One region of the Shewanella sp. SW32 genome, then DNA from elsewhere that is predicted to be linked to it. Evidence: predicted binding sites of a transcription regulator. Region 1 holds the regulator's gene; the other holds the start of a gene.
The links. The regulator ArgR, encoded in region 1, controls arginine synthesis, uptake and breakdown. The targets are predictions, from matches to a motif close to ANTGAATANNTATTCANT.
Positions count from the first base shown of each region.

Region 1 (15,629 bases):
GTGCGTAGCCAAATGATGCAGCTAAGTATCGGTCAAAAGGTTGGGGTAACGACTGAGCCGCATTCGCTTGTGCTGTTTGAATCTTCAGCATATTCAAACTGTGGGGACCCAATCTAAGCGATGAGTATTTATTCAATGCTGATATAGCATAGCCAACTAAAGTACGACATTTTTGCTTACGTTAAACTTGGGTCTATGCGGTATTGGTTGGTGATATTTTCGACCATCCTTGCTACTTTTATCCTCCGGTTTTGGAGGAATTATGATAAAAACAATAAATTCAATTTGCACCCTCGTTATTGTAGCAACGGCAATATCGTCTTCAGGAGTGATGGCCATGGATAGGATCACAGGTAAAGCCTTCGCAACGCGATCAGAAGTGTATGCAACCCAAGGGATGGCGGCGACCAGTCAGCCTTTAGCCACGCAAGTCGCTATTGATATACTCAAACAGGGCGGCAGTGCGGTCGATGCAGCGATTGCCGCTAACGCCATGTTAGGGTTAGTCGAGCCAACGGGCTCGGGTGTCGGCGGGGACTTATTTGCTATCGTCTGGAGCGCAAAAGATAAACGCCTCTATGGTCTTAATGCATCGGGGCGCAGTCCCAAATCCTTAAGTTTAGAAAAGCTTAAATCCCTCGGATTAGACTATTTACCGCCGCTTGGACCTTTGCCTGTTTCTGTACCGGGCACTGTGGACGGTTGGTATGAGCTGCATAATAAGTTTGGTAAATTAGCTATGGCTGATAACCTCGCGCCTGCCATTCATTACGCCCGTGATGGTTTCCCTGTGTCAGAGTTGATTGCCTATTACCTTGATGGCAGTGGTAAAAAACTGGCTAAATTCCCCGGTTTTAAAGAAACCTATATGCCTAATGGTAAGATGCCTACCGTAGGGGAAATCTTTAAAAATCCCGCGCTTGCTAACACCTATGAGAAAATTGCCAAGGGCGGCCGCGATGCTTTCTATAAAGGTGATATTGCCAAAAGTATTGATAAGTACATGAAATCCCAAGGTGGTTATTTAAGTTATGATGACTTAGCGAGCCATACTAGCGACTGGATAGATCCCGTTTCGGTGAACTACCGTGGTTACGATGTGTGGGAACTGCCACCTAATGGTCAAGGCATTGCGGCGCTACAAATCTTAAAAACCATGGAACCCTTTAATGTGGCTGCCATGGGCTTTAATAGTCCTGAATATGTTCATTTATTTGTCGAAGCAAAGAAACTCGCCTTTGCCGACAGAGCTAAGTTTTATGCCGACATGGCCTTTAATAAAGTGCCCGTTACTGAGCTTATCTCACAGAAATATAACTATGATCGCGCTAAGTTGATTGACCCTACAAAAGCCGCCAAGAGTGTCGATGCGGGTAATCCAGCGTTGCAACATGGCGATACTGTGTACCTGACTACCGCTGACAAAGATGGCAACATGGTGTCACTCATTCAGAGTAATTACCGTGGTATGGGGTCAGGGATGACACCGCCGGATCTCGGCTTTGTGCTGCAAGACCGCGGGCAAATGTTTGATTTAACGGAAGGGCGTTTTAATACCTACGCACCGGGCAAGCGTCCATTCCATACCATTATTCCGGCTTTTGTGACCAAAGACGGTAAACCTTGGCTGAGCTTTGGGGTGATGGGCGGCGCGACTCAGCCACAAATGCACGCGCAGATTGTAATGAATCTGATTGATTTTAAAATGAACTTGCAAGAAGCGGGCGATGCCCCCAGAATTTTGCATATGGGTTCAACCGAGCCCACAGGCGAAGTGATGAATGATGGTGGCTACGTCAGTCTAGAATCAGGTTTTCCGGTAGAAACCCGTCGTGAGTTGATTAAGAAAGGCCATGTGCTGCGTGATGGACTTGGGGAGTTTGGTGGCTATCAAGCCATTGGATTTAATGCCGAAACCGGCGTATATCGTGCGGCCTCTGAGAGTCGCAAGGATGGTCACGCCGCAGGCTATTAACACTAAGATAAATGCTAAGGTAAGCTCAACACTGAGTGAACCTGATGTCATTGATTCGATTTAACAGATTGGCGAGACTTTAATGGTCTCGTCAATTTTTATGTTTAAGGGTCTGGGGTGGGATAATGCTCCGCTATTGGCATTATCATAAACAGATCAGAGCAAACTGTGCGTTAGTTAATGTCATTTTTAGGTAAAGTTGCGGATAATATTGCCGAGAATGAATTTAGAAAAAGGGTGATAACCAAATGGATATTCAAAATATGCCGCGTGAACAGTTGGGTGTGTGTGCAGAGGGGAACTTACACAGTGTCTATTTGATGTTTAATGCCAATGACAATGTCGAGTCGCAATTACGTCCCTGTCTTGCCAACGTTGCGCAGTATATTTATGAGCTGACAGATCAATATTCCGACAGTGCATTCAATGGTTTTGTTGGTATTGGTGCTAATTATTGGGATAGCCTCTATCCTACTGCTCGCCCAGAACTGCTCAAACCTTTCCCTGCGATGCAAGTGGGCAGTCGTGAAGCGCCTGCAATTGAATATGATTTATTCGTGCATATTCGCAGTGATCGTTACGACATTCTGCATCTAGTGGCTAATGAAATCAGCCAAATGTTTGAAGACTTAGTGGAGTTAGTTGAAGAAGAGCGTGGCTTTAGATTTATGGATAGCCGCGATTTGACTGGTTTTGTCGATGGCACCGAAAACCCTAAGGGGCGCCACCGCCAGGAAGTGGCACTTGTGGGTGATGAGGATCCTGAGTTTAAGGGTGGCAGCTATATCCATGTGCAAAAATATGCCCATAACTTGAGTAAGTGGCATAGATTACCAGTTAAAAAACAAGAGGATATTATCGGCCGTACTAAGCAAGATAATATCGAGTATGAATCTGAAGATAAGCCACTGACCAGCCATATCAAGCGCGTTAATCTTAAAGATGCCGATGGTAAATCAATGGAGATCCTGCGTCAGAGTATGCCCTATGGTTCGCTGAAGGAGCAGGGATTAATGTTTATCTCTAACTGCCGCACGCCAGAACATTTTGAAAAGATGCTGCATAGCATGATGTTTGGTGATGGCGCAGGCAATCATGATCACTTGATGCATTTTACTAAGGCGATGACAGGTTCATCTTTCTTTGCCCCCGCACTGGATTTTATGCTGCAGTTCGACGAATAAGCTTTCTATAATCAAGCCGGATTAGCATCAATCGAGACGCACTTAAGCTAACGCCTAAGTGCGTTTTTTATGCTAATGCGCGGGAACCCATTTTTTGATATCGAGCTGCCATTGCAGGGCGGTGAAATCGATAAAAGCGCGCACTAGATTTTGCTGATAACTGCGGGACAAATATACCGCCCACAAGGTTTGGCCTGGTGTCGTAAATTCGGGTAGGACTTCTTTGAGTTGACCACTGGCAAGGTACTGGTTAGCTAAGTCACAGGGTAAACGCACTATGCCATGTCCACGTAGCGCCGCACTGACCAACACTCCCATATCGTTAGCCCTAAGATTCCCTGTAACTTTGACGTGCTCGGCTTGCAGTTCTTTTAGAAAAGGCCAGTTTTGTTGCGCTGAGTGTATGAGGCAGTTGTGGGCCAGTAGATCAATGGGTTCGAGGAGTGGCGTTGCGCTATCAAGATAGCTCGGCGCCGCGCAAAGTACCGCATCTATGGTCATCAAACGCCGAGCTATGAGATTCTCATCGGGCTGCTCAGTATAACGTAGCGCCACGTCGACTCTTTCATCTACCAATTGCGCAAAACTGTCCGACATCACCAGTTGAATGTTGACCTTAGGATGAATTTTAATAAAGCGATCGACGACATCAAATAGACTGTGCTGCCCAAGACCAATAGGCGTAGCGATACGAATACTGCCTACCAGTTCACTGTTATGGCTGTGGGCACGGCTCTCCATGGCTGCAACTTCACTTAAGATCCGCTGGCAAAATTGTAGCGCTTCCTCACCCTGCAAAGTCAAGCTGGCGCTGCGCGTGGTGCGGTGTAATAAGCGTAAACTCAACCACTGCTCCACTTCTTGAATATGACGGGAAACCTGCAGGCGGCTGAGGTCTAAATGTTCGGCAGCTTTGGTAAAGCTGCCACAGTTTGCGACTTCGACGAAACTGCGTATAGCGGCAATTTTATCCACATTAGTATCCTATATTGAAACAATCATGCTCAATTATTGATGTTTATTAGGTGAAAAACTGCAAGTAAACTGGATCCAATGTAAATCATCTGAGTGAGACAATGAAATGAAAATCGCAATTTTAGGTGCAACGGGTTGGATCGGTGGTGCAATTTTAAAAGAAGCACAGAGTCGCGGGCATCAAGTGATAGCGTTAGTGCGTGACCCAAGCAAGTTATCCGTGGCTGACGTGGCAATACGTGCCGTGGATTTAGAGCAGCCATTGGTCGCCGATACCTTTGCTGGCGTAGATGTCGTGATTGCCGCCGTTGGTGGCCGCGCCCAACAAAATCATGGTCTAGTGGCGAGTACGGTTCAGCATTTACTGGATGTGCTGCCTAACGCTAACGTGCCACGTTTATTGTGGGTCGGTGGTGCTGGGAGTTTAGAAGTGGCGCCGGGTGTGACGCTGGTCTCTAGCCCAGATTTCCCCGCAGTATATAAAGATGAGGCGTTAGCTCAGGGTGAAGCCTTGAAGGTATTCCGTGCGGCGCAAACGGCAATCAATTGGACCTTTGTGAGCCCAGCGGCTGAGATTTATCCCGGTGAGAGTGAAGGCCCGTACCGTCTTGGTGGCGATAGCTTCTTTACCGATGCTAATGGTCAAAGCCGTATCTCTGTAACTGATTACGCAAAAGCCATGGTAGATGAAGCCGAAAAGGGCGCTCACCCAAACCAGCGCATCAGTGTGGCTTACTGATATCGTTATAGTTGAGTTAGATATTGTGAGTTAGATATTGTGCTTGAATGTGTAACGTAATCGGGACAATGGCCAAATAACCAGCGCTATATTGCACTTCAAAATGTACAGATAGAACAGGTCAGCTCACTGACCTGTTTTTTTATTCTGCATAATTGAATAAAGATTTGATGGTTTCTAAGGTATCGGCGATATCTTGGATGCTCGATGGGCAAATAAAGATAGTGTCATCACCGGCAATCGTACCCAAAATGCCTTCTGGTTTACCGATAGAATCCAACAAGCGGGCAATCAGCTGCGCGGCACCTGGGCTAGTTCGCACGACGATCATAGCTTGGTTGTGATCGACGTCGAGTACCAAATTCTTCAGTGGGCTACCCGCGGTGGGTACGCCTAATTCGGCTGGTAAGCAATACACCATCTCTTGCTTAGCGTTGCGAGTCCGCACTGCGCCGAACTTGCTGAGCATGCGTGACACTTTCGATTGGTTAATATTACCAAAGCCTTCAGCTTGCAAGGCGGTGACGATTTCACTCTGAGAGCCAAAGCGCTCTTCTTTTAAAATCGACTTAAAAATTCTAACAAGGTCATCCTGATTCTTGGTCGTTTGCATAATATTATTATTCGTTATTCAAAAAAACAGGCCCATTTTGAATATTTTTAGAAAAATTGTCAACAAATAACCAGATTGGTTGAATAAAAATTCACTAAGCCCCAGTGGTTAAGTGTTTGCTGGGGGCATAAAAATCCCAAATTGAGTAATTGTTCTACATTGCTTCTACGTTATTCCGGAATTCTTTTGTCCCACGACTAAGGGATAATTGAAATTGTTGTGACATTCCAGTAATGTGACGCCAACGCAAATTAGATCCATGTCACACATATCCGAGAAATAACGGAGATAACTATGAAAGTTGCTGTACTTGGTGCTGCTGGTGGTATCGGCCAGGCTCTTGCCCTACTGTTAAAAACTCAATTGCCTGCGGGTTCACAATTGTCTCTATATGATATCGCACCGGTAACTCCGGGTGTTGCGGTTGACTTGAGCCACATTCCAACTGCTGTTGAAATCAAAGGTTTTGCTGGTGAAGATCCAACGCCTGCCCTAGTGGGTGCTGACGTTGTTCTAATTTCTGCTGGTGTTGCACGTAAGCCTGGTATGGATCGTTCAGATCTGTTCAATATCAATGCGGGTATCGTTCGCAACCTGATCGAAAAAGTAGCGGCAACTTGCCCTACGGCTTTGGTTGGCATTATCACTAACCCAGTCAACACGACCGTAGCTATCGCTGCAGAAGTGATGAAAAAAGCGGGTGTTTACGATAAGAACCGTCTGTTCGGTATCACGACTCTAGACGTGATCCGCTCTGAAACTTTCATCGCCGAATTAAAAGGCCTGAACGTTGCTGACGTTAAAGTGAATGTGATCGGCGGCCACAGCGGCGTGACTATTCTGCCATTACTGTCTCAAGTTGAAGGCGCGACTTTCACTGACGAAGAAGTGGCAAGTCTGACGACTCGCATCCAAAACGCGGGTACCGAAGTGGTTGAAGCTAAAGCCGGTGGCGGAAGCGCGACTCTGTCTATGGGTCAAGCGGCTTGCCGTTTCGGTCTGTCTTTGGTTCGTGGTCTGCAAGGCGAAGCTAACATCGTTGAATGCGCCTATGTTGACGGCGGCAGCGAGCATGCTGAATTCTTCGCACAACCTGTGCTGTTAGGCAAAAACGGTATTGAAAAAGTACTGCCTTACGGTGAAGTGAGTGCATTCGAAGCTAACGCTCGTGATTCTATGTTAGATACGCTGAAAGGCGATATCAAACTAGGCGTTGATTTCGTTAAATAATCTTTCGGATAATCTTTTTAGATTATGACGAATTAAAAACGGAGCCATTGAGCTCCGTTTTTTTATGCCTGCGTTTTACTCTTTCTAAAGCTCATTCAGCGGCGCTTAGTGGGAATTTGGCAGTTATCATCGCAGCGGGCTTTGCCCGTCAGTAAATAAGAGATGCGATATCTGTGTTTTGCGAATCTGAGATAGCACCAATCGGCGACAGTTTTAATCACGGGCAGGCGTAATAGTTGGATCCAAGCGCGCGTCCCTGTCAGTGCCCACGCTTTGCAAGTGACATCTAACCCGAGTAACACTTCGCCCGTTGCGGTTTCGCCATGGAGAATCGTATTAGCGTAGTCTCTATCGATATGGCTGAAGCGCTTACTAAAGTCTGGCGCATTTAAATCCTCAAGCGCAATCAAGTTCTTCGGATCGCGCGCTTTCAGTTGGCGCATCTCGGCGCTACATAATGGACAATTTCCATCGTAAAAAATCCGCAGTTCCATCGGTATTACCTCTGATGACTTGATCACAATACTTGGTCTAAGCTCTTGGCTTGAGTACTTAAGCTTGGTTTTCTTCTACCCTATACGCAGAAGAAAGGGTTTTAGATCGAGGTGATTGTAGAACGGATCAGACCTCATTTGGCTTTTTGTTAGGTTAAATTCAAATGAGTGCAGTAACATCTTGGTTATTCATCAGTTTAACTTGATTGCTGATTTTTAAGCGAACAAGGTAAAACCTGACCAATAACGACTCAAAAGGATAGGTATGACATCTCCCATCATAATCACAGGCGTGGGTAAACGCATAGGTTACGCCTTAGCTAAACATTTTCTCGCCCAAGGTCAGCGTGTGATTGGTACTTATCGCAGCCATTACGCTAGCATTGATGAGCTGAACGCTTTAGGTGCGACTCTGTATCCCTGTGATTTTTATGACGATGCCCAAGTGCAATCCTTAATTGCTGAGTTAGCTAAATTGCCGCAAATTCGCGCCATTATTCACAATGCCTCTGACTGGCTGCCGGATCCTGTGCTTACAAAGAATGAGTCTTTAAAGAGTACCACTTTTGCGCCGAGCGAAGTGCTGCAGCGGATGATGCAAGTGCATGTGAGCGTACCCTATCAGTTGAACTTGGCCTTAGAGGCGCAGCTACGTGCGGGTGCTGGCGATGAAATCGGCGGCAGTGATGTGATTCATATTACTGACTATGTGGCAGAGAAGGGCAGTCAGAAGCATATTGCCTATGCCGCCAGTAAAGCTGCGCTGCACAATATGACGCTATCCTTTGCCGCCAAGTTTGCGCCCGAGGTCAAAGTGAATTCGATTGCGCCAGCGATGATCCTATTTAATGTGGGTGATGATGCTGCCTATCAGCAAAAAACTTTAGCCAAAGCGCTGTTGCCGAAAGAGGCGGGGAATGAGGAAATTATCGACTTAGTGGAATATCTGCTGGATAGCCGCTACGTCACCGGTCGTTGCCATAATGTCGATGGTGGCCGGCATTTAAGGTAGAGAAGGCTCTAGAATCTAGATTCTAGAAGGAGCGAACGACTGCATGATCTATTTTTTTTCATACCAAATATGACATTTTCACCCTCCATAGTGGTCAGATGTAGGAGTTCGAACTCTTTTATAGAAAGAGTGCAGGAGCAGTTATGGAGCGACGCTCTGCTTTTTCTAGCAGCGCCGCGCCCTAGCTTCTAGGTCCTTCTTTCAAAATGTCAGTACCCGACTTGGGGTGATGATGAACGGTAAAGGCACATCCCAATACTCGCAGGGTAAACTCGTCACTTGCTGACAGTCGTGGGCGTAACCCATAGGCAAAGGTTTACCTTTAAGCTGCCAGTTTGCCAGCGTCCTATCGTAATAGCCGCCGCCCATGCCCATGCGATTCCCCATTAAATCAAAAGCCACTAAGGGCGTGATAACCACATCTAACTCTGTCACTGGGATAATGGCGCGCACATCTAATTTAGGTTCTAAGATGCCGAATTGATTGGGTTGCATGGGGGTATCTGCGGTGTAATGCAGGAATAATAATTGTCCGGCATTGAAGGGATGTAACCTAGGCAGATAGGTGTTTATGCCCATTTGCCACAGCGCAGCGATCAGCGGTGGCGTGGCGAGTTCGCCATCATGGGTGAGATATAACGCCACATGTTGCGCTTTGTTGGCCTGCAATGCATCGAGCATTCGCTGGCAGGCGTTTAAACTTGCTTGGGTTTGTTCTATTTCGGAGAGAGATTTACGGGCGGTGCGAATGGCTTTGCGTAACAGATTGCGGCTTTCTTTTGTATGGAGTGCGATATTTGCCGCATAGCTTGCGACATCTACGGCATCAGCGACTTCTACGGCAAGTTGCGCCGTGTCGCTTTGGGGATTCAAATGAGAAAGTATGGAAGATGTAGACATAGAATTAAGATGCTCCCCAGAATGCCGCTACCGGTGTAGCCCTTGAACCGTAGGTTCAAGGCGGGTAAATGATTACCTCCTAAGGCTTCTCGGTACAAGCCGAGCATGCACAATGTCAGTAAAGCATTCACCCTGAGATAAAAATTATCGGCACAGGGACATTACCAGTTGGCATGCATCCCAGGGAGCAAAACGGTATTGAATCGCTAAAGCATTGGTTTATGTTGATAATCCAGTTTAGCCATTCACTGTGCGTCAGTTGGTTTAACTCAATGAGTGTTAAATCACTAAGGTGCACAGTTTAAATCTATTTAGTTGAACGCTCAACTAAGGCACTTTCGAGGGTCGACTGCAGCAAGCTGATCCTGTCGTCCATCTGTTGCATGTAGTGCTTATTTTTTTGCTTTTCTTGGAACAACTCGTGTCCAATATTCAGCGCCGCCATGATCGCAATTTCTTCACGGCTTAGGCTATTGGTTCGGGTTTTTAACGCACTGAGTTGTTGTTCAACTCCCAACGCTACCGTACGTAAGGCATCCTCTTGACCTTTCGGGCAAGCGATAGAGTAGGTGCGCCCAAGTAGGGTAATTTCAACAGCACTGTTACTCATGTCGCGGGTGATCCTTTCGTTAGCCTCTTAGGGCGGACTATATAGGGCTGATCTTAAAAGTGCAAGGTAAGCCGCAAATGGATTGGTCTTTGACGGTTTTGTTTGCTGTTTGTGTGAGCAGTTGGATAGTTTTTTATCAGGGCGTGGCCGATTTCGCCATTATTGGGATTCAGTATTGGTTCAAGTCTTTATCTCTGCTAGCATTGCTGCTGGAAAAATCTTATTGGGATCTGATATGGCAACTCCTCCTTCGTTACGTATCGACAGCTTAAAACTCGCCTTAGATGCGGCTGAAATCGGCCAGCATCCGGTAGAAGTTCACGGTGCTTTAGTCGGTTTAATCTGCGGTGGTGTAGAGCAAACTGGCGACACTTGGATCAAGCCTTTATTCGACCTGATGAACGATGGTCAACCTTTGCCAGCGCAGTTGCATCAATTAGTGTGTGATTTATTTAACGATTCAGTGACGCGTTTAGTGGATTTTGAATTTGGTTTCATGCCGCTGTTGCCCGAAGAAGAAGAGCCGCTCAGCCAACGTGTTGAAGCCTTGTCTCTGTGGACCCAGAGTTTTTTGACTGGCATGGCGATTATTCAGCCGAAACTGAATCAAGCCTCGGCAGAAGTACGTGAAGTGATCAAAGACTTGGCGGAAATTGCCCAAGTGGAATTTGATGTTGCCGACGATGAAGAGTCTGAAGCCGCTTACACTGAATTACTCGAGTTTGTGCGTATTGCCGCCATTATGTGTTATTCGGAGTTTGGTCCTGAGCTTCCCCATGGCGAGGCTGACGATACTGCGGTGGTGCATTAATTTACCGCGGTTGTTTAATGTTCAATAAGTTAACGCAGTAGTGGCTTCAATTAGATGTCAAAGGTGGGCAAACCTGCCTTTGAGTCTATAGCACTGGTGTTTTTGAGTGCATAGCATTGATGTTTACATCTTTTATGTTTACATGCCTTAGTGTTATGCCAAAGCTTGAATGAGATCCCCATGACGGCCACAAATCACATGGATACTTCAGTTCAACACGTCGACATCGCGATTGTAGGCGGTGCGATGGCGGGGGCGACCCTAGCGTTAGCTCTCGCGCGTCTTTCTTTATCCGCACCTCGGCCACTTTCTATCGCCTTAATCGAAGCGCACCTTCCCGATAAGCAACACCCCGGGTTCGATGCCCGCTCTATTGCTATCGCCCACGGTTCTATTTTCGAATTATCCCGTTTAGGTTTATGGCAAAAGCTCGCCCATTTGGGCACGGCGATTGAAAATATCCATGTGTCGGATCGCGGTCACTTTGGCATGACAGAACTCAATGCGGCGCAGTTTCATTTAGATGCCCTAGGCCAAGTGGTTGAGCTTGAACGAGTTGGTCAAGTGCTGTTTAACGAGTTGAATAAGAGTAATGTCAAACTCTATTGCCCCGCCAAGCTTGCCCAAGTAGAAGCCGCCGTTGAAGGTCACACCTTAGTGCTCGATACGGGTGAGCGAATTAAAGCCAAACTTGTGGTCGCCGCCGATGGTTTGCAATCCAAAGTGCGCAGCAGTTTTAATTTGCCCGTGACCCAGGTGGCCTTCGAACAAACGGCCATTATTGCCAATATTCAAACCGCCGATTTGCCAACCAATAGGCCTCACAAACATTGGGCCTATGAGCGCTTTACCCAAACGGGTCCCTTAGCGTTATTGCCTATGGCCGATATTCAAGGTCAACCTCGCTTTTCTCTCGTGTGGGCGCTCGATGATGTACGGGCTAAACAGATGCAAACCGCGCCTAAGGCCGAGTTTTTAGCGGCGCTTCAACAGGCCTTTGGTTATCGTGCGGGCACGTTTATTGATGTCAGCGCGCGCCATGCATATCCGCTTAATTTGTCCTATATGCCAAGGCCAATTCATCACAGATGTGTGTTTATCGGCAATGCGGCGCAGACACTGCATCCGATTGCGGGGCAAGGATTTAACTTAGGGTTGAGGGATGTGGTGAGTTTGCTCGAGGTGATCCAAACGGCGCTAGCACAGTGCGAAGATATCGGCTCCGCCGCTGTGACCCATGCGTACCTTAATGCCCGCGAGCACGACAGAAACAGCACTATCCGAAATATCGAATTTTTAGTTCGTGGCTTTTCAAACCAATATTGGCCGATGGCGCTGGGGCGTAACTTAGGATTGCGGCTCTTGTCTTGGTTTCCGCCACTGAAAACCCCCGTCGCTCAAAAGGCAATGGGCTGGAAATAACTCAGTAATTTACTGGTATCGCAACGCGAAAAGGATGTACCCATGTTAAGTTCACAAGCCTATGACATCGCCATTGTGGGTGGCGGCATGGTGGGACTCGCCACCGCGATTGGATTGGCGCAGGCCGATCTGAATGTCGTCGTTATCGATGCGGGCCAAACCGAGGCCGTGAGCGGCGAGCCGCGTTTACGGGTGAGCGCCATCAATAAGGCGAGCCAGCGCTTGTTAGAAAACTTAGGGGCATGGAGTTATTTAGACACTTCCCGCGCCACGCCTTATCAAAAAATGGCGGTGTGGGATAAAGACGGTTTCGGTAAAATTGCCTTTGATGCCAACAGCATCAGCGAAACCAGTCTCGGCGCGATTATCGAAAACGATGCCATTAGCTTTGCCCTCGCCAAACGCGCCAGTGAGTTTGACAATATCACCCATATTCAAAACCAACGCTTAGAGCGCATTGCTTTTGGTGAGCGCGAAGCTTGGTTGACCCTTGCCAATGGCGTCGATTCTGAAATAGAAAGTGTCAGTGCTGCACTTGTGATAGCCGCCGATGGCGCCAACTCTTGGGTGCGCGAGCAATGCAAGATCCCGCTGACATTCTGGGATTACGGCCACCACGCAATCGTCGCAACTATTCGTACCGAAATGCCACACCTTGCCACCGCCCGCCAAGTGTTTTTGCAGGACGGCTCGCTAGCATTTTTACCTCTGTATGAAGACAATCTCTGCTCTATCGTCTGGTCGGTGCCGCCCGAGCGCGCCACTGAATTATTGGCAATGGATAAAGTGCAATTCGAGCGCAACTTAACCGCGGCTTTCGACGGTCGTTTAGGGATTTGCAAGCTGGAAAGCGAGCGCCAAGCCTTTCCATTACGGATGCGCTACGCCCGCCATTTTGCCCGCCACCGTTTAGTGTTAGCAGGTGATGCAGCCCATACTATTCATCCGCTGGCTGGCCAAGGGGTGAACCTCGGCTTTTTAGATGCGGCCAGCATTATCGAAGTGATCAGCGAATTACAGCAAGCGGGTAAAGATATCGGCGATTATGCGCAGCTGCGTGCACTTGAACGTTGGCGCAAAGCCGATGCAATGGAGATGATCGCGGCGATGGAGGGCTTTAAACGCCTATTCGAAGGTTCAAACCCAGTCAAAAAGGCAATTCGCGATCTGGGATTAAATCTGGTTGATAATGTCGCTGGGCTGAAAACAGTGTTCATACAACAGGCCATGGGCAATAAGTCGGCACTGCCTAAGTTATGTCGTTAGCCTAGGTTGCGCTAATGTGATCAGAATTGCTGACAATATCAGCAATTTGACTGCAAGCTGCGCAAATCTGGCCTTCGCATGTAAAAAAATTACATGTTGAAGATGAGAAAATCTAATGACAATGACTTCGGATTAGAAAAATCTCCTGTATACAAATTTGTGACGCAAGGTATAATTTCGCCGCATTTTAGACCCTAGTATCTACACCCTACACTAGGCAGAGACCTGAAAAAGGCCGCAAAAAGGGATAACAATGGCTAACAAAACTATTCTGTTTAACAAGCACTTAGAATCAAACGCTAAGATGGTCGACTTCCACGGTTGGGATATGCCCCTCAACTATGGTTCACAAATCGAAGAACACAACGCTGTGCGTCAAGACGCGGGTATGTTCGACGTATCCCACATGACTGTGGTTGATGTGATAGGTAGCGACGCTGGTGCATTTCTACGTAAGTTGCTGGCGAACGATGTGGCTAGACTTAAAGTGCCAGGTAAAGCCTTATACAGCGGCATGTTAGATGACAATGCCGGTATCATCGACGACCTCATCACTTATTACCTCACTGACACAAACTACCGCGTGGTAGTGAACTCAGCGACCCGCGAAAAAGATCTCGCTTGGATCGCCAAGCAATCCCAAGGTTTTGATGTCACTGTGACTGAGCGTCCTGAGCTGGCGATGATTGCCGTTCAAGGTCCTAACGCAAAAGCGAAAGCCGCTGCCGTGTTCAGTGCCGAGCAAAACGCCGCCATCGAAGGCATGAAACCTTTCTTCGGTAAGCAAGCAGGCTCACTGTTTATTGCGACTACGGGTTACACAGGCGAAGCGGGCTACGAAATTATCGTCCCAGAAGATGAAGCCCAAGCCTTGTGGCAAGCATTGTTAGATCAAGGGGTTAAACCTTGTGGTCTCGGTGCCCGTGACACGCTGCGTCTCGAAGCTGGTATGAACCTTTACGGTTTAGACATGGACGAAACCATCAACCCATTGGCCGCCAACATGGGCTGGACTATTGCATGGGAACCAAACGACCGTGACTTCATCGGCCGTAAAGCCCTAGAAACACTTCGCGATGCCGGAACCAGCAAACTTGTTGGTCTAGTGATGGAAGAAAAGGGCGTGTTACGCCATGATATGCCAGTATTTTTCACCGACGCTGCCGGTGTAGAGCAACAAGGCGTGATCACCAGCGGGACTTTCTCGCCAACATTGGGCTATTCTATTGCGATGGCACGTGTTCCTAGCTCGATTGGGGATACTGCGGAAGTCGAAATGCGTAAAAAACGTGTGGCTGTTAGAGTAGTGGCGCCAAACTTTGTGCGCAACGGTAAACAAGCATTTTAAAAAAACGGAACAAGGAACAAGAACAATGAGCAATATTCCGACAGAACTGAAATACGCCTCTTCACACGAATGGATCCGCAAGGAAGAAGACGGTAGCTACACAGTAGGTATCACTGAGCACGCCCAAGAGCTGTTAGGTGACATGGTTTTCGTTGAACTCCCAGAAGTTGGCGACACTGTGACTGCGGGTGAAGACTGTGCTGTAGCTGAATCAGTAAAAGCGGCGTCTGACATTTATGCCCCCATTTCTGGCGAAGTGATTGCCGTGAACGAAGCTCTGGAAGATTCGCCAGAACTCGTTAACAGCAGTGCTTACGGCGAAGGCTGGTTCTTCCGCGTAATGCCTTCTGACGAATCAGAAGTCGACGCTCTGCTGGATGCTGAAGGCTACCAAGCTGTCATCGACGAAGAATAATCGTCGACGCTAACGAAGCCCTAAGGGGCTTCGTTTGTTTTAGCGCAAGATTGACATAACAACAGTCCGTTAATCAGTACCCTACAGTTCTGAATTTCGGCAAATCTGGAACAAGGTTTATCATGACCAAGCAAACCCTCACTCAGTTAGAACAGCACGATTTATTCCTACGTCGTCATATCGGCCCAGATAGCAGCCAACAGCAAGCCATGCTGAACTATGTTGGTGCTGAGTCTCTGGACGATCTGACCGCGCAAATTGTGCCTGAGTCGATCCGTTTAAGCCAAGATCTGAGCATTGGTGATTCCTGCGGCGAAGCCGAAGGCATTGCTTACATTCGTGGTTTAGCGAAACAAAACCAAGTATTTAAGAGCTATATCGGCATGGGTTACTACGGCACTCAAGTGCCAAACGTGATCCTGCGTAACGTATTTGAAAACCCAGGTTGGTACACGGCTTATACGCCATATCAGCCAGAAATCGCCCAAGGCCGTTTAGAAGCCATTCTAAATTTCCAACAAGTGTCGATGGACTTAACGGGTTTAGATTTGGCTTCTGCTTCTTTGTTAGATGAAGCAACTGCTGCTGCCGAAGCGATGGCGCTGGCAAAGCGCGTTTCTAAAGCGAAAAAAGCC
Region 1 is NZ_JAKKSJ010000032.1:9,753-25,381, reverse strand. Features, by position in the region: gene L5M28_RS17855 (ABC transporter ATP-binding protein) at 1-117, shown strand, start outside; gene ggt (gamma-glutamyltransferase) at 263-1,975, shown strand; gene L5M28_RS17845 (Dyp-type peroxidase) at 2,224-3,159, shown strand; gene L5M28_RS17840 (LysR family transcriptional regulator) at 3,232-4,134, opposite strand; gene L5M28_RS17835 (NAD(P)-dependent oxidoreductase) at 4,241-4,873, shown strand; gene argR (transcriptional regulator ArgR) at 5,016-5,486, opposite strand; gene mdh (malate dehydrogenase) at 5,781-6,716, shown strand; gene L5M28_RS17820 (thiol-disulfide oxidoreductase DCC family protein) at 6,812-7,210, opposite strand; gene folM (dihydromonapterin reductase) at 7,476-8,222, shown strand; gene L5M28_RS17810 (5-formyltetrahydrofolate cyclo-ligase) at 8,424-9,122, opposite strand; RNA gene ssrS (6S RNA) at 9,132-9,312, opposite strand; gene L5M28_RS17800 (cell division protein ZapA) at 9,430-9,732, opposite strand; gene L5M28_RS17795 (UPF0149 family protein) at 9,968-10,543, shown strand; gene ubiH (2-octaprenyl-6-methoxyphenyl hydroxylase) at 10,724-11,965, shown strand; gene L5M28_RS17785 (FAD-dependent oxidoreductase) at 12,008-13,231, shown strand; gene gcvT (glycine cleavage system aminomethyltransferase GcvT) at 13,485-14,579, shown strand; gene gcvH (glycine cleavage system protein GcvH) at 14,605-14,994, shown strand; gene gcvP (aminomethyl-transferring glycine dehydrogenase) at 15,117-15,629, shown strand, end outside.

Region 2 (15,629 bases), on a different contig from region 1:
ACGCCACACTTCGTCCATGACTTCCCACACCATTTCATTGGTGGAAATGAACAATTGCTCCATCGCCACCGAAGTGGCAATGCTTTTAATCTGAATTAAACCAATACGAGAAACCGCACTGTTGATACTTTCAGCGGGTACGCCTCGGCTATATAGCGCGCTGTTGGCGACCTTAATAATACGCGCAGAAATCGCAGCATCTTGGCCGATCACTTCTGCCACTTGTTTAAGGCTCGCATCGGAGCGTCCAACCACTTCTTGCACCCGCATCGCCACTTCAGGCAAGGTCGGTAGTACTAAGGCATCGTCTTTTAGTTTTTTTAATAAACTGACTAACAGTAGATGTTCGGTAGACATCTTAACTCCCATCAATCTGTAAACATCAACATTGGATTGTTGGAGTATATCAGTTGGCTGTCATTAGATGCGTAGAAAAAACAGCAGACGTTAATAATTTGTATGATTGCGTTATCAATTTTGCCTTACTTATCTGTCTTGATCATCGACCTCAATCATCACTCAAGTTGAAATATTCCGCTCCAGTCGATCTAAGCCAAACTCACTATATTCGTAAAATGTGAAGTACTGCTAAAGTTAGCTAAGGCAATTTGCATACCCCTACTTTCATTGTGTAAAATGCCGCCCCCGCGCACCGCGTCATTTATTAACCCATTTGAGAGTGATTATGTTTAAACCTGAGCTACTGTCTCCAGCTGGAACCTTAAAGAACATGCGCTACGCCTTTGCCTATGGCGCAGATGCAGTGTATGCCGGTCAGCCAAGATATAGTCTAAGGGTACGTAACAATGACTTTAAAATGGAAAACCTTGCCACTGGGATTGAAGAAGCCCATGCACTCGGTAAAAAGCTGTATGTGGTGAGCAATATCGCCCCCCACAATGCCAAGCTAAAAACCTATATCAAGGACATGGAACCCGTAGTGGCGATGAAGCCTGACGCACTGATCATGTCCGATCCGGGTTTAATCATGATGGTGCGTGAAGCGTTTCCTGATCAAGTGGTGCATTTATCCGTGCAAGCGAATGCCATCAACTGGGCCTCGGTAAAGTTTTGGCAAACCCAAGGCATCAAACGCGTGATCCTGTCACGCGAATTGTCTTTAGATGAAATCGAAGAAATTCGTCAGCGCTGCCCCGATATCGAGCTTGAAGTGTTTGTGCACGGCGCCCTGTGTATGGCGTATTCAGGCCGTTGTTTACTCTCGGGTTATATCAACAAACGCGATCCTAACCAAGGTACCTGCACTAATGCTTGTCGCTGGAAATACGATGTACACGAAGCGCAGCAAAATGACAGCGGTGACATCATTGCCATGCCAAATGCGGTGCAAATTGAAACGCCAACGACCTTAGGCGCAGGCGCTCCCACAGATCAAATTTACCTACTACAGGAAGCCAATCGCCCCGGCGAATACATGCCCGCCTTCGAAGATGAGCACGGCACTTATATCATGAACTCTAAAGACTTACGGGCCATTCAGCACGTTGAGCGCCTGACTAAAATGGGCATAGACTCGCTCAAAATTGAAGGCCGCACTAAGTCCTTCTATTACGTTGCCCGTACCGCACAACTTTATCGCCGCGCGATTGAAGATGCTTCATCGGGTAAAGATTTCGACCGCAGTCTAATGAATCAATTAGAAGGCCTAGCCCACCGTGGTTATACCGAAGGCTTTTTACGTCGCCATGTGCATGATGAATACCAAAATTATGACTATGGCTACTCAGTTAGTGACACCCAACAATTTGTAGGTGAACTGACGGGCAAACGTAATCTTGCAGGATTGGCCGAAATTGAAGTAAAAAACAAGTTCTCCGTTGGCGACAGTGTTGAACTGATGACGCCGCAGGGCAATATCAGTTTGACGATTGAACAACTCGAAAATCGCAAAGCTGAAGCGGTTGAAGCCGGTTTAGGTTCGGGGCACACTGTGTATCTACCCGTGCCGAAAGAAGTCGATTTGAGCCACGGTATTTTGCTGCGTAACCTGCCCCAAAGTCAGGATACGCGCAACCCACATGAACTAGGTTAAGGTCATGGCATTACTGATCGACGATAGCTGCATCAACTGCGACATGTGTGAGCCTGAGTGTCCTAATCAGGCCATCACTATGGGCGAAGAGATCTATGAAATCGATCCCGACCGCTGCACCGAATGCGTGGGGCATTACGACAAACCGACTTGCGTGTCTGTCTGCCCCATTGATTGCATCGACCCAGATCCAAACCGTGTCGAATCTAACGACGAATTGTTAGTGAAATTTGCCGTGTTAACGCAAAAAGCTTAATCACGTCACCTGACCGAGTGGCTATAATGCCTCTCGGTCAAATCTGCTCTAATACCTGCCATAACCTGCGCAAAACAATCCGCATAAAAAATCACAATAAAGATGCATTTAACGGTATGGAAAACCTTTAAATCGCTTAAATCCAAGCCTTTATTTCAGTATTAGTCAAAACACTACTTTAGACTGACTTCTTTTCAGCGGTGAATGTCAAAAAAGTAGCAGACGGAATTTATCGCTGCTTCACAGTTTGTGATTCGGACAAAATGTCGCTTGATAAATCACCGCTTTTACAAACTCGGTTGTTTTAATAGACTAATAGTTATTATTTTGACGCTTATTTGTACACCTCACTCTTTAGCTAAGTAAAAAGTCACTTGCGGTCAAATTGTAAATCAAGTGTTACATTTTAACCTTGTAAATTAGATATACCTTAAGCATCGGACTGGGCAGGTTGAAAATACCTTCTACATTGAATTATGTCTCGAAGTCCGTGGAGACATAAAAAGAAAATGGAGTTCAACATGCATAAGAAACATTTAATTGCAGTCGCGGTCGCAACTGGACTTGCTTACTTCCCTGTTAACGCTAATGAATACCAAGCGAGTATGGTAAGTGTCCCGCAATCTAAAGCCATCAAAGATACTTACATTGTTGTATTCAATACCCCAAGCGTTCTTAATCTAAGTAATAACAACACCATAGCTGAATTCGCGACGAAACAAGCCGAGAGTTTAGTCAACCAATATGATGTCACTGTGATGAAAAACTTTGGCAATGTGCTCAATGGTGTACTCATCAAGGCCAGCACCCAACAGATTAAAGCACTGCGTAAAGATCCAAATGTGAAATACATAGAACAAGATCAAATCATGTCAGTAACGCCTATGGTTGAAGCCAATGCCAATCAACCGAGTCCGACCTGGGGCTTAGACAGAATCGATCAACGAAACTTGCCATTGGATAGTAACTATCACACGGATTTCGACGGCTCTGGTGTAACCGCCTTTGTGATCGATACTGGTGTGCTTAATACTCACAATGAGTTTGGTGGTCGCGCCAGCAGTGGCTATGATTTTGTCGATAATGATTACGATGCAACTGACTGTAACGGCCATGGTACCCATGTGGCAGGAACCGTTGGCGGCGCTACCTACGGTGTGGCTAAAAACGTCAATCTTGTGGGCGTCAGAGTACTCAACTGTTCAGGTTCAGGTAGTAACTCTGGCGTGATTGCAGGGATAAACTGGGTGAAAAACAATGCTTCCGGCCCGGCCGTCGCAAACATGAGTTTAGGAGGAGGAGCCTCCCAAGCAACTGATGATGCAGTCAATGCCGCAGTTGCCGCAGGGGTCACTTTCGTAGTGGCGGCGGGTAACGACAACAGCAGCGCTTGTAATTACTCACCCGCACGGGCGGTAAATGCCATCACGGTTGGTTCAACCACCAGTAACGATTCCCGCTCGAGTTTTTCTAACTTCGGGACTTGCCTTGATATCTATGCGCCTGGTTCGAGCATTACGTCCGCTTGGTATAACTCGAATTCAGCGACTAATACCATAAGTGGTACCTCAATGGCTGCCCCACATGTGGCAGGCGTTGCCGCATTATACTTAGATGAAAATCCAAATCTCTCTCCCGCACAGGTGACAAACTTACTTACGACGCGCGCCACGTCAAATAAAGTTACAGACGCTAAAACAGGTTCACCCAATAAATTACTCTTTTCACTCGCAGGCGATGATGGTGGCTGTGGCAATAATTGCCCCGTCGATGAAACACCGCTGCAAAATAATGTGGGTGTCGCAATCAGTGGTGCCACAGGTTCTGCGACGTATTACTACATCGATGTCCCAGTCAATGCGGCAAGTTTAGGGATCAATCTAGCGGGTGGTTCTGGTGATGCGGATATTTATGTCAGCCAAGGGCAAAAACCGACGACAACAAGCTACCAATGCCGCCCCTATCAAAATGGCAACAACGAGAGCTGTAACTTCACCACACCTATGGCGGGTCGGTGGTATGTGATGGTGCAAGGCTATAATAATTACGCCAATGCCCAACTGACAGCCAGCTATAACCTGAATGGCGGCGGAAGCTGCACCGATGCAAACTGCTTAACCAATGGCGTACCTGTCACGAATTTAAGCGGGGCAACGGCAACAGAGAAACTGTATAAGATAGTGGTTCCAGCCAATAGCCAACTCAACATTGCCACCAGTGGCGGAACTGGAGATGTAGACCTGTATGTTAAAGCAGGCACTACCCCAACGACCACCAGCTATGATTGCCGTCCCTATAAAAACGGGAACAATGAAAGCTGTTCGATTACCGTGACTCAAGCGGGAACTTACCATGTGATGTTACGCGCTTATTCGAGCTACTCGGGACTACAACTGAGTGCAAGCTACTAACTCATTGACCAAACCATACAGTAAAGTTTAAATAAAAATAAGCCCACTAAGATAACAACTTAGCGGGCTTCTTTATGGAATTAGCAGTGTGTAGTCTCACTACATAACGTTAAAAGCTTGGGGATTTGGCGAGAATAATTGTCGGTTTCGCTTCAATTTGCAGACGCTCAATCACAGCGGCAAGCTTTTCAACACTAAGACGAATTGGGGCTGGCATACTGGCAAATTCGATACTTAACAGCAGGTTTTTCACTTCGAGCCCTAATTCAGTATCACCTTGAATACTCAGCTTACGCTGGAAGAATAGCGTGTCGGGATCTTCCTTCGCCGCCGCCACTAACACTAGCTCGGCAGAGTTGGCACTAAAGGTCACCTGCGCATCGGTGAGCTCTCTGACTTGCCATTTTCCATTAAAACTGACTTCGAAGGCTAAGTTTATATCTTCCACTCGAATCGCGACCCATTTATCCGTCAAAAATCCAAGCTCATCGTCAGCAGCTTGCTCGGCAAGTAAGAGTTCAAGCAATTGGCTGATGGCTTTTGCTTTGAGGCTAAACGGCATCTTAGCAAGTGGAAAGCCGATGGCTTTTGGGGTGAACTCTAAAAGTTGCTGAGCAAATTTTGCGAAAAAAACAGCGGACATGGTGGGAACCCTACAAGAATAAAACATGATATATCCCAGTTTATCGGGATTTTATGATCTTAAACCTGTTTTAAATCAATTCATCGCCATTCAATCTTACCTACACTCAGCGGCTATCATTTTATCGGGAGCATCACTATGGAGCTGTTGTGTCCAGCAGGAAATCTGGCCTCGCTAAAGTTGGCATTACATGCCGGAGCCGACGCTGTGTATCTAGGGTTAAAAGACGACACCAATGCGCGCTCGTTTGCAGGATTAAACTTCACCCCCGCAAAATTGCAAGAAGCCACTGAGCTGACGCAAAAGCACGGCAAAAAAATCTTTTTGACCTTAAATACTTTTCCAAAGCCCGGTGAAGAGCATCGTTGGTATCAGGCTATCGATTTAACGGCAAAACTGGGTATGGATGCATTAATTGTCGCCGATCTTTCTTTACTCGATTATGCCCATAGGCACTATCCAAACCTGCCACTGCATTTATCGGTGCAGGCCAGTGCAACCAATCTGGGGGCGCTGAGCTTTTATAAAGAAGCCTTTAACATCACCCGAGTAGTATTGCCACGGGTGTTATCCATGAAACAAGTACGGGATCTTGCTAAAGTCAGCCCAGTGGATTTGGAAGTATTCGCCTTTGGTAGTCTGTGCATTATGGCCGAAGGGCGTTGCCAGCTGTCATCCTATGTAACGGGCCAATCGCCCAACACCGGTGGATCTTGTTCACCAGCAAAACACGTACGCTGGCAAGAAGAAGGACAGAACAGATTAACCCGGCTCAACGATGTGTTAATTGATAAATCGGCCCTCGACGAACAAATGGGTTATCCCGTGGTATGCAAAGGCCGTTACATCACAGCAGATCAAGATTCACCGCAATATTTACTCGAATCACCAACCAGTTTGAATACCTTAAGCTTACTTCCAGAGCTAGCCAAAGCTGGCATAGTGTCGCTGAAAATCGAAGGACGTCAACGCAGCCCCGCCTATGTTGAACAAGTCACTCGAGTATGGCGTCAAGCCATAGACACCTATCTAAATAATCCAGCGCTGTACTCACAAAGCCAAAATCAACCCCATTGGGAACAAGCCCTAGCGAAAGTATCCGAGGGTCAGATCACTACGCTTGGCGCCTACGAGCGCGATTGGCAATAAAAGGTAAATAGAGAGCAAGATTGACAAAGGACACCTTATGAAGATTTCCCTAGGACCACTGTTGTATTGCTGGCAGAAACAGCAAGTCGCTGACTTTTACCAGCAAGTCGCCGCCAGTCAAATTCCCTTAGTATATTTAGGTGAGGCGGTTTGTAGCCGCAGACGCGAACTCAAGTGGGGCGATTATCTAGAGCTGGCGCAAATGCTCAAGCAGGCGGGTAAAGAAGTCGTGCTTTCGACGCTGGCCTTAATCGAAGCGCCATCTGAATATACTGAGCTCAAACGCCAGGTCGATAACGGTGAATTTATCGTCGAAGCAAACGATATGGCGGCAGTGTATCTTGCCAAAGAGCGTAAGTTACCCTTTGTCTGCGGCGCGAGTATCAATAACTACAATCGTGCTAGTTTAGACATCTTGCAGCGGTTTGGAATGCAAAGATTTGTCATGCCAGTGGAGCTATCTAAGGCTTGGTTACAACAAGTAATTCAAGAACAGCCATCATTTGAGGTGGAAGTGCTCGGCCACGGCTATTTACCACTCGCCCATTCGGCGCGCTGCTTTACCGCTAGACACAAACAGCTCACGAAAGATCATTGCGAAACGGTATGCCGTGAATACAGTAAAGGACTACTCGCACAAACCCAAGAGCAGCAGCCTTTACTCAGGCTCAATGGAATTCAAACCCAATCCGCTAGCTGTTTAGATTTACGCAGTGAAATAGCGGCAATGACACAGATGGGGGTCGATGTGTTTCGAGTATCACCCAGTAGTCTTGACTGCATCACTAAAGCCAATACTTTGGTCGATACGATTCAAGCGACTAAAAATACTCAGGATTTCTCAATGAATAGCAACCTTGATATAACCCAGTGCAACGGTTATTGGTTTGGTGAAGCGGGCCTTGCTGTGCATGTGAATCCATAGCCTAGAGCTGAAGTTAAGCCTAAATTTAAAGATAACTCAGCCAATGATTTTGGGATCTTGGCTGAAGCTTAACTGGCTAAAAAGCAGCACACTTGTCCAACACAATAAACTTCCCAGTCCAATCCATTCTAGTAGGGCTGGCCACCACAAAGTAGGACGCGGCAGTTGCAATACCATCTCCTGATAAAACGGTCTATCGCCTTCGGTCAAACCTAAATTGAGCTGTGGCGCATACAGAAACGTCAACATGCTACATAAGACTATTAACGCCAACAACCCAGTCCAACGGCCAAAGTTAGACTTGCCGAAACAGACCAAGGCTAAATAGAAGATCGCACTCAAACTCCCCAGATAGAAAAACCATTTCAGCCCAAGAACATGCAAGTGATACACGTTCACCGGAAATAATCCCACGCTCGCTAAAGCCAGAAAAGTGAGAGCCAAACTGATAAAGAAAGGGTATCCCCAGCAAGAAGTCACCTGCTGCAAAGAAGACAAACAATAGAAAACGATGCTTAAACTGCCAAAAAACAACCCACCGTTGAGAATGACAGCGAAAGACGAATGACCATAAGTCCCTAATTCACTTAGGGTGTGATTCAAAAAATTGAAGCGATGGAATTCAGAATCATCGAACCCCAAAACAGTAATAACAATGCCAATTAAAAGCCCAAAGATCCCCAAAAAACCAAACTTAATGGCCAGTGTTGAGCCGCCTTTAATCGTAACCTTCTGTACTTTTGCGATCATGAATACTAGAGCTGGATGGGAGTAATACTAACTTACATGGAAATGAGAAGATTTAAAGCGGCGGGTATCCGCTTTATGAATAATATTTTTACTTTCATCGTTATTTGCGACTTTTTAGTCAATCACAAAAGCATCAAGATAATGGAGAAGGTCACTTTTAGAGATAGGTCGATTTAAAGGCTTATCGCATAAAAATGTGTCCTAGTGCCCAAGACTCCTTAACATTACCGCGATATGCACAACAGGTTCTCGTCAACGCTATATAGCCAGAGTTATCTCTATTGCACTTTCAAATCGAACAGAAAACCAGCCAACATGGCAGTAGCGCTAAAGTTGCTGATGTTTTTTTGTGCAGAAATAACATCTAGATAGTTTCACACACATCAGTAAACAAGTAATTAACCAGTCGTTAACCAACCTAAGGTAATTGATGGTAAGACCATGTTTAATAATGCTTTTACAGTAATACAAGCCAATATAGCCACTCTTAATTTATCGACAACTGAAGTAAAATAACTATGCTGTTTTGCTGCTTATATCAAACTAACTAGCGAATCGTTTTACATAGAGAAGCTAAGCGAGTAATCTTCCCCATTCTCGTTTTTGAGTTGAATTTAAATGCACCTTAATTAGCGTCGACAGCTTGTTACGTGCGGCTATTTATTCAAATTTACCATGTACGACTCGTACTTTAAGGTGTACAACATTGGCTACTGAAAATAAAAACCGAAACATTAAGACGATACTCACCTTTATCGTCCCTTCGCTGATTGGTCTGTTGTTATTTATGACCCCTATCAGCTACAACGATGCGATCACAATTCCTATCGCTATCATATCTAAAGCACTGCAAGGCGCATTGAGCGGTGTGCTAACCCTCATAGTGACTATTATTGTTGTGACTACGGCGCTGGCCTCTTTGCTGTCAAAAGTGTTTAAGCCCACATTCGTTACACAAAATCACTTCCTTAATGGTTTATTGAATGTCAGCCCTATGTGGTTGACGACGCGGATCTTAGGTGCAGTGTTTATCGTACTGACTTACTTAGGTTTAGGTCCAGAGATCATCAACTCCTCGAGCACTGGCGCATTAGTCTTAAACGACTTATTACCTGTGTTGTTCTCGGTATTTATCTTTGCGGGTATGTTACTGCCGCTGCTGCTGAACTTCGGCCTACTCGAGCTCTTTGGCACACTCTTAACGAAAGTCATGCGTCCCGTGTTCAATCTACCGGGTCGTAGTGCTATCGATTGTATGGCCTCATGGTTAGGTGATGGCAGTGTCGGCATTTTGCTGACCAGCAAACAATACGAAGCCCGTTTTTATACCCAGAGAGAAGCCGCAGTTATTGGTACAACCTTCTCGGCGGTATCGATTACCTTCAGCTTAGTGGTGATCTCTCAAGTTAAGTTAGAGCATATGTTTGTGCCCTTTTATTTGACTGTGTGCCTCGCGGGTTTTGCCGCCGCTGTGATTGTACCTAAGTTGCCACCATTATCGTGGAAGAAAGACAACTACATAGATGACACACCACGCATGCCAGATGATGAGCTGATCCCAGCAGGACATGGCGCCTTATCTTGGGGCTTTGATAAAGCCTTAGAAAAAGCCGCCAGTGCTGGTGGCATAAAAGCGGTCTTAAATGAAGGTATTAAAAACGTTGTCGATATGGTGTTTGGTATTATCCCTGTGGTAATGGCCATTGGTACGCTGGCACTGATTATTGCCGAGCACACGCCCATATTTAACTATCTGGGGATGCCGTTTATTCCATTACTCGAATTACTGCATATTCCAGAAGCCACTGAAGCCTCTAAAACAATCGTGGTCGGTTTTGCGGATATGTTTATTCCGTCAATCCTTGCCAGCTCAATTGAATCAGATATGACCCGCTTTGTAATTGCAGCCTTATCTGTGACTCAGTTGATCTATATGAGTGAAGTCGGTGCACTGCTTATCGGCAGTAAAATTCCCGTCAACTTCGTTGAGCTTTTCGTGGTGTTTATTCTACGCACTTTAGTGACACTGCCTGTTATCGCAGGTGTAGCCCATTTATTGTTCTAACATTACGCTAGTTTGGGCCTAACGTAGGTTTTAATGTAAGTCCAACAAACGTTCTAAAAAAGGGGAGTCAGATTAACTGACTCCCCTTTTTGCACTAACTCATACACGAACTGGCTGTTTTGATTATATAGCGTGACTTAATCGTACAATCTCCACTCGACACCACACAACTCACTTTTGGACAGAAGGTGTAGGCAAATTGTACTGGGTGACCTGCTATTTCAGTCACAGGGATCTAAGTGTTGGCTGGTATTCAATCATATAGGCTTGCCATGGCATTCACTCTCCGACACGCAGCTAGTCCGTCCGTGGATGCTCGACCGCCCCATCCATGGGGCGGACGGTCGTCTCGCCAATCACCATTGCTCACCTTTTGGGCACTAGTGTAACCAGTCTGTATGAAGGAGATACCCAGCACGCTTTTGGACAAAAGCGTGATAGACCCTTTGCTCTAACTCGTAAGTTTCGGATTAAAATTTCTATGGGTTAACGCCACAAACACCAGCACCAAAAAATTTACTGTTTTTCATGTAATTTTTTGGTGTCTGCGTGCTTTGCCTTTTTAAGTGATTGTTTATAGACCAAGGCTGAAAGCCTCCAAAGCCTTTTATTTATCCATTTTAACTTTACAAATGGATAAATGAGACTAGCTAAACTACACAAGCCAAATACTAGCGACAACGTAGTATCATTCTGAAAATAAGAATCTATTAGCTTAAAAATTAGGAATATTGGCAATAATATATAAAGTAATAATTGGGCTAGCCGATATTGTCTCCGTGCAACAGCCTTAATAGGCTTGTTTGTAGCGATTTTTTTATCATGCTCATACAGCCTCAATTTTTCAACAGCCGCCTCACCTCTCCGTGACGACTCTTCAAGCACAGACTTTTCTCTAAGCGTTTTTTCTATGAATTTTGATCCAATGAAATCAATAGAGTCATCAAAATCATTTTCGGTAAAATCATCCGGATTTGAAGGTTTACCTCTTAACTCAGCTATAAGAAGCGCTGCTTGCTCGTCGGTTAACCTCCCCTCCCTATGCTCGATTTTTAACTTTCTAAAATTATCCGAAACTGCATTATTAAGCTGTGATGAGAATACAATCTTCGCTTTTGTTACTATGTCAAATGATACTGGCAGACTGACATCACCAGAGAAACCTTTGTTTAGCTTGAACCACAATCTCTCAGTCATAAACTCAATATTTGTAGCAAAAGGTATACCGCCATTTGATCTCACAAGATCTGAAAACGCAACTGTTTGTGTCAGCCCATTTTCGGTCATAAAAATTGCCGCAACCTTATCTATTCCAGTATTGCTAACGCCTTTTCTCAAGCAATTTATCTTTGTAAATCTTTTGAGTATATCGGCATATTTACTGGCTTCAGTATGATGATTGAATCTTTCTTTTAAAGCATCTATAGTAGTTTGACTTTCGACGTTATAGTCCACTTCTTTGTAATAATTGTTATTATCATCAAGGAGTATCCTGCATTTTTTTAGGCTATCGAAAAATATAGTTTTTCTAGATATAATTTCACTCTTGCTATTAGCACCATTAATAATAAATAGCATTGCAGTTTTTGATGGATCAACTTGATTTTTATTTTCGAGAATTTTTTCTGCAGCATAGAAAAAATCAATTACATCTCTTTCAGTTTCAGAGAAGTATCTTAAAAGTATTCTTCCACCATTCTTCTGATTTACCTCTTTTACCAATGAGAAAAAGTCATCAAATACTCTTTTATGCAAAATACCATTGTACCCAATAGCACTAAACAGATGTTCTGTATCAAGGAATATTGTAAGATTGCCACTCCAATTACCAAGAGTAGATAGATCAGAGGTATACCGTATTCCAGTATACAGAACCAACCCCTCTTCGATCCGATTTAGCTTTTCTTTAAAGAGAACATTGTCCTGATTTGCAATAAGAAAGTGGCTTATGTATTCAGCATATTCTTTTGTATAGTTTTCATACAGCAAAAAGTCATTAAATGCTGACCTTAACTTACTTTCATCTACAAGAATAGTAGATCGGCCTTTTACATGTCGAACTAATTCCTTCAGTATTTCGTCGTACTCTCCCTTGGTAGATTCATACTCACTTTGAATACTGCTTGAATGTTCAAAATTATTTGTAACGGAGTAAACACCATGATTTACCGTGAGCTCACCAGATTTTACCAACCGACTTCTTAAACAGGTATTTACTATTGCATCAGGGAGCTGAAAGCCAAAGTCTTTATATAGATTAGCAGTGCATTCCGTAACATTAAATGACCATGTTGAATTCAGGATCACAGTGGATCGGATAAACTCAGAAACTACATCATATATGTCTTTATTATTATCATAAAGGGCTCTAAATAGCGCTGCTGATGTAAGTACCTTAGGGTCTCTCATTAGAATTCGATTTCCTTGTTTATTAAATTATCAATTGTGGTTATAGCTTGTACGCTGACCATTTAACGTTTTAGTATTTGTGCGATGCGCTGTTTGCATGGCACAAGCCACTTGTTTGATTTGGCCGATGCCGAGTCCAGGTTAATTGGTACGCTTTATGCTATGGGAATTTGCTTTTTTTGATGCTGGCTAGGGGCTGCAGAGCTGTTTTGAACTGGTAATATGGCTTGGTTTGTATGTGTTTCATTGAAATTCCTTTGTCATTGTGGTGTTCCATCACATTTTTTAAAGTCTAACGGACTCAATGAGGTAAATACTATCGGTTGAACCGGCACTTGGCTCCGCGTAGCGGCTTAGTTCAACATTTGTATAGTGCGCTCGTAGTCAGGAATGATTAAACCGTCGGTTTGATCCTAGCAGAGCATTACGCCTGAAAACGGTCACGTTTTATGTGACTGCAGTTCATCATCCAGCTGTACATCTGTTGTCTTACTTTCTGGTTTTAACATCTTAGTGGCTGAGGTATTTGTAGCTTTAATTGCGCTTTTGAAAGTCTTTAAAGTCTTATTAGAGTCATTCAATTCGTTGTTAAGCACCTCTATTACGTCAGCCCTTAAATCATTGAAACTACATAGGTAATCAATTGGTATTATATTTTCTTTTGGGTTGTAGTGATACTCTATTCCTTCGCGCAATTTTTCAATAAGCTGAAAATATAGCTTTTCTAATCGAGCACTATTCGAGTCTGAGCTTATTACATAAAATTTATCCGTTGCTAGAACTAATTTTTTAGTAATTTCAAGCATTTCCCTTCTGACGTGCAGTGTGTATTCATCATTGTCTTCTTGTGATTTTATAAGCACTTTCTCTACTACATACATGCGTAAGTTGGCTATTTCACTTGTAATCTCAAGAATTACATCTCTTTTTTTATCCAATAGGTGTGTTCTTTTGCTACTCGAAGTTGCAACTAAAGCAGCAATAAATGCTGATAACACAATCGCTACTGGTGCTAGGTATGAAGTGAGAATGGCAGCACCAGAACTCTCTGTCTCGATGATTATCTGACAAACATCTAAGGTTTCTTTTACGCTCAATTGATTGTTCCTTTGTTATGCTAGCCACGTGATTTCAAGCCGCGAATGATATCTGAACGCCAATCCTTCTCATAGTTAAATTAACCGTGCCATATATGGACGTCTACCCCGTCATATGATCAGGCAGCCAGCTTGGCTTTTGTGATAAGAAAAAAGGTTTTTTTGAGCATAAACGTTATCTCAACCACTGCAGGGCATAGCCACTTTAACATTACTAAAATTTAATCCATCATGGGTGCCTATGCTTGTCTAGATTCATTCATCTAACTCGTTTTGGGGCATAGGCTTTTTAGCTAAACGAACAGCGAAAGGGTCAGTGAGGATTGGCATTGTTGCAACAGTGACCGTTGGCGGCATGGATGCCGCCGTCGAGCCTATAGGGATACTTCTTATGAAATAAAAAGACGGCGAGTCACTGGGGAAACAATGACAATTCATGCTGCAAACTGACAACAAAGTTATCTTGCTTTGGGGCAGAAGTAAGTTAAACCAACCTATCGGATCTAATTGTATCCAGATGTGAATCTTGCAGGTTCAGTCCAGGCTAATTCACCTTTTGTCATCTGCATGTCATCTAAACTTCATCATTCGGTCAAAGCCCCCCACTAAGCTCATATTCGTTAACAGCCTAATGGGGTGAATACGAGATGACAGGATTTAATTTCAGGAAACTTGAGAGGTCTACGCGGGAAGAGATAAATGACCCCAGCCTTTCTCCTCCCATCTTTAATCGCTCAACACAAACGCCAACATTAGCACCAACATCCTCAAATCAATTCAATTGTGCCGCGATTACCCCATCCGCATTAACTTCAGCCCATACAGCAAGCATCACAGTTAACGCCCTCTGGTTGTCAGATATCCATTTAGGCTGTAAGGATTGCAAGGCTGACTACCTGCTCAGCTTGCTTGAAACCGTGCGTTGTCAGCACTTGTATCTGGTCGGTGACATAGTCGATTTATGGGCGTTGAAACGTAAGCTGCACTGGCCCGATAGCCACAATAAGGTACTGCAGAAATTCATTGAACTGGCACAAAACGGCACCCAAGTGATTTATCTGCCGGGCAACCACGACGAACTGATTAAACCCTACGCCGAGCTAAGCCTGTGGAATATTAAAATTGCCCGCCAACATATTCACCACGGAATTGGCGGCCATAAACTCTTGATGCTCCACGGGGATCAGTTTGATGCCGATGTGTGTGTCGGCCGTTTCTACGCCATATTGGGCGACCATTTATATGACCTATTATTGTTCCTCAATCGCAATCTCCATAGCTTGCGGGAACGCTTAGGTTACCCCTATTGGTCACTGGCAAGTTATATCAAGTCCAAAGTGGGCAAGGCTCAAGCCGCTATTGGACATTACCGTCAAGCAGTACTCAACTATGCCCAGCACTTTGATGTTGACGGTGTGATCTGCGGTCATATCCATCAGCCCGAACTCTCGACTCACCCCAGAGCCGCCCAATATTACTCACCACTCAGTCCCCCAGAAAAGAGGCAGATCATCTACGCCAACGACGGTGACTGGGTCGAAAACTGCAGTTTAATCACAGAAACCTTAAGCGGCGAATTACAACTTTGCCGCTGGAACGAGCAAACGCTCAAGCTCGATATTCTCAACAGTATAGCGCTGGTACAACAGCCGCCTGAGACGCACAAAGACAAGCAACAAAAAACGGCAGCGCAGCAAATGCCAGACATAAACACCGGCGAAACTCGCCCAAGGGATGTTGCCTAACACTATGAATCAATTACATAATGCTATGGAATACAATGAAAAAATGCTAAACAGCAACCTTAGCCACAAAAAGCATGCTGTGCCGTTTAAGGCGAATAACATGATTTTTACCGTTGATAATGTGGT
Region 2 is NZ_JAKKSJ010000021.1:33,344-48,972, reverse strand. Features, by position in the region: gene L5M28_RS13760 (HDOD domain-containing protein) at 1-357, opposite strand, end outside; gene yegQ (tRNA 5-hydroxyuridine modification protein YegQ) at 686-2,053, shown strand; gene L5M28_RS13750 (YfhL family 4Fe-4S dicluster ferredoxin) at 2,058-2,309, shown strand; gene L5M28_RS13745 (S8 family peptidase) at 2,831-4,720, shown strand; gene L5M28_RS13740 (SCP2 domain-containing protein) at 4,830-5,363, opposite strand; gene L5M28_RS13735 (peptidase U32 family protein) at 5,502-6,512, shown strand; gene L5M28_RS13730 (U32 family peptidase) at 6,550-7,437, shown strand; gene L5M28_RS13725 (hypothetical protein) at 7,474-8,187, opposite strand; gene L5M28_RS13720 (YjiH family protein) at 8,894-10,252, shown strand; gene L5M28_RS13715 (hypothetical protein) at 10,769-12,661, opposite strand; gene L5M28_RS13710 (hypothetical protein) at 13,102-13,758, opposite strand; gene L5M28_RS13705 (UDP-2,3-diacylglucosamine diphosphatase) at 14,406-15,503, shown strand; gene L5M28_RS13700 (lysophospholipid acyltransferase family protein) at 15,493-15,629, shown strand, end outside.
Region 2: a site for ArgR is predicted at 8,795-8,812, ahead of L5M28_RS13720 (YjiH family protein). Genes of this name have one in related genera too.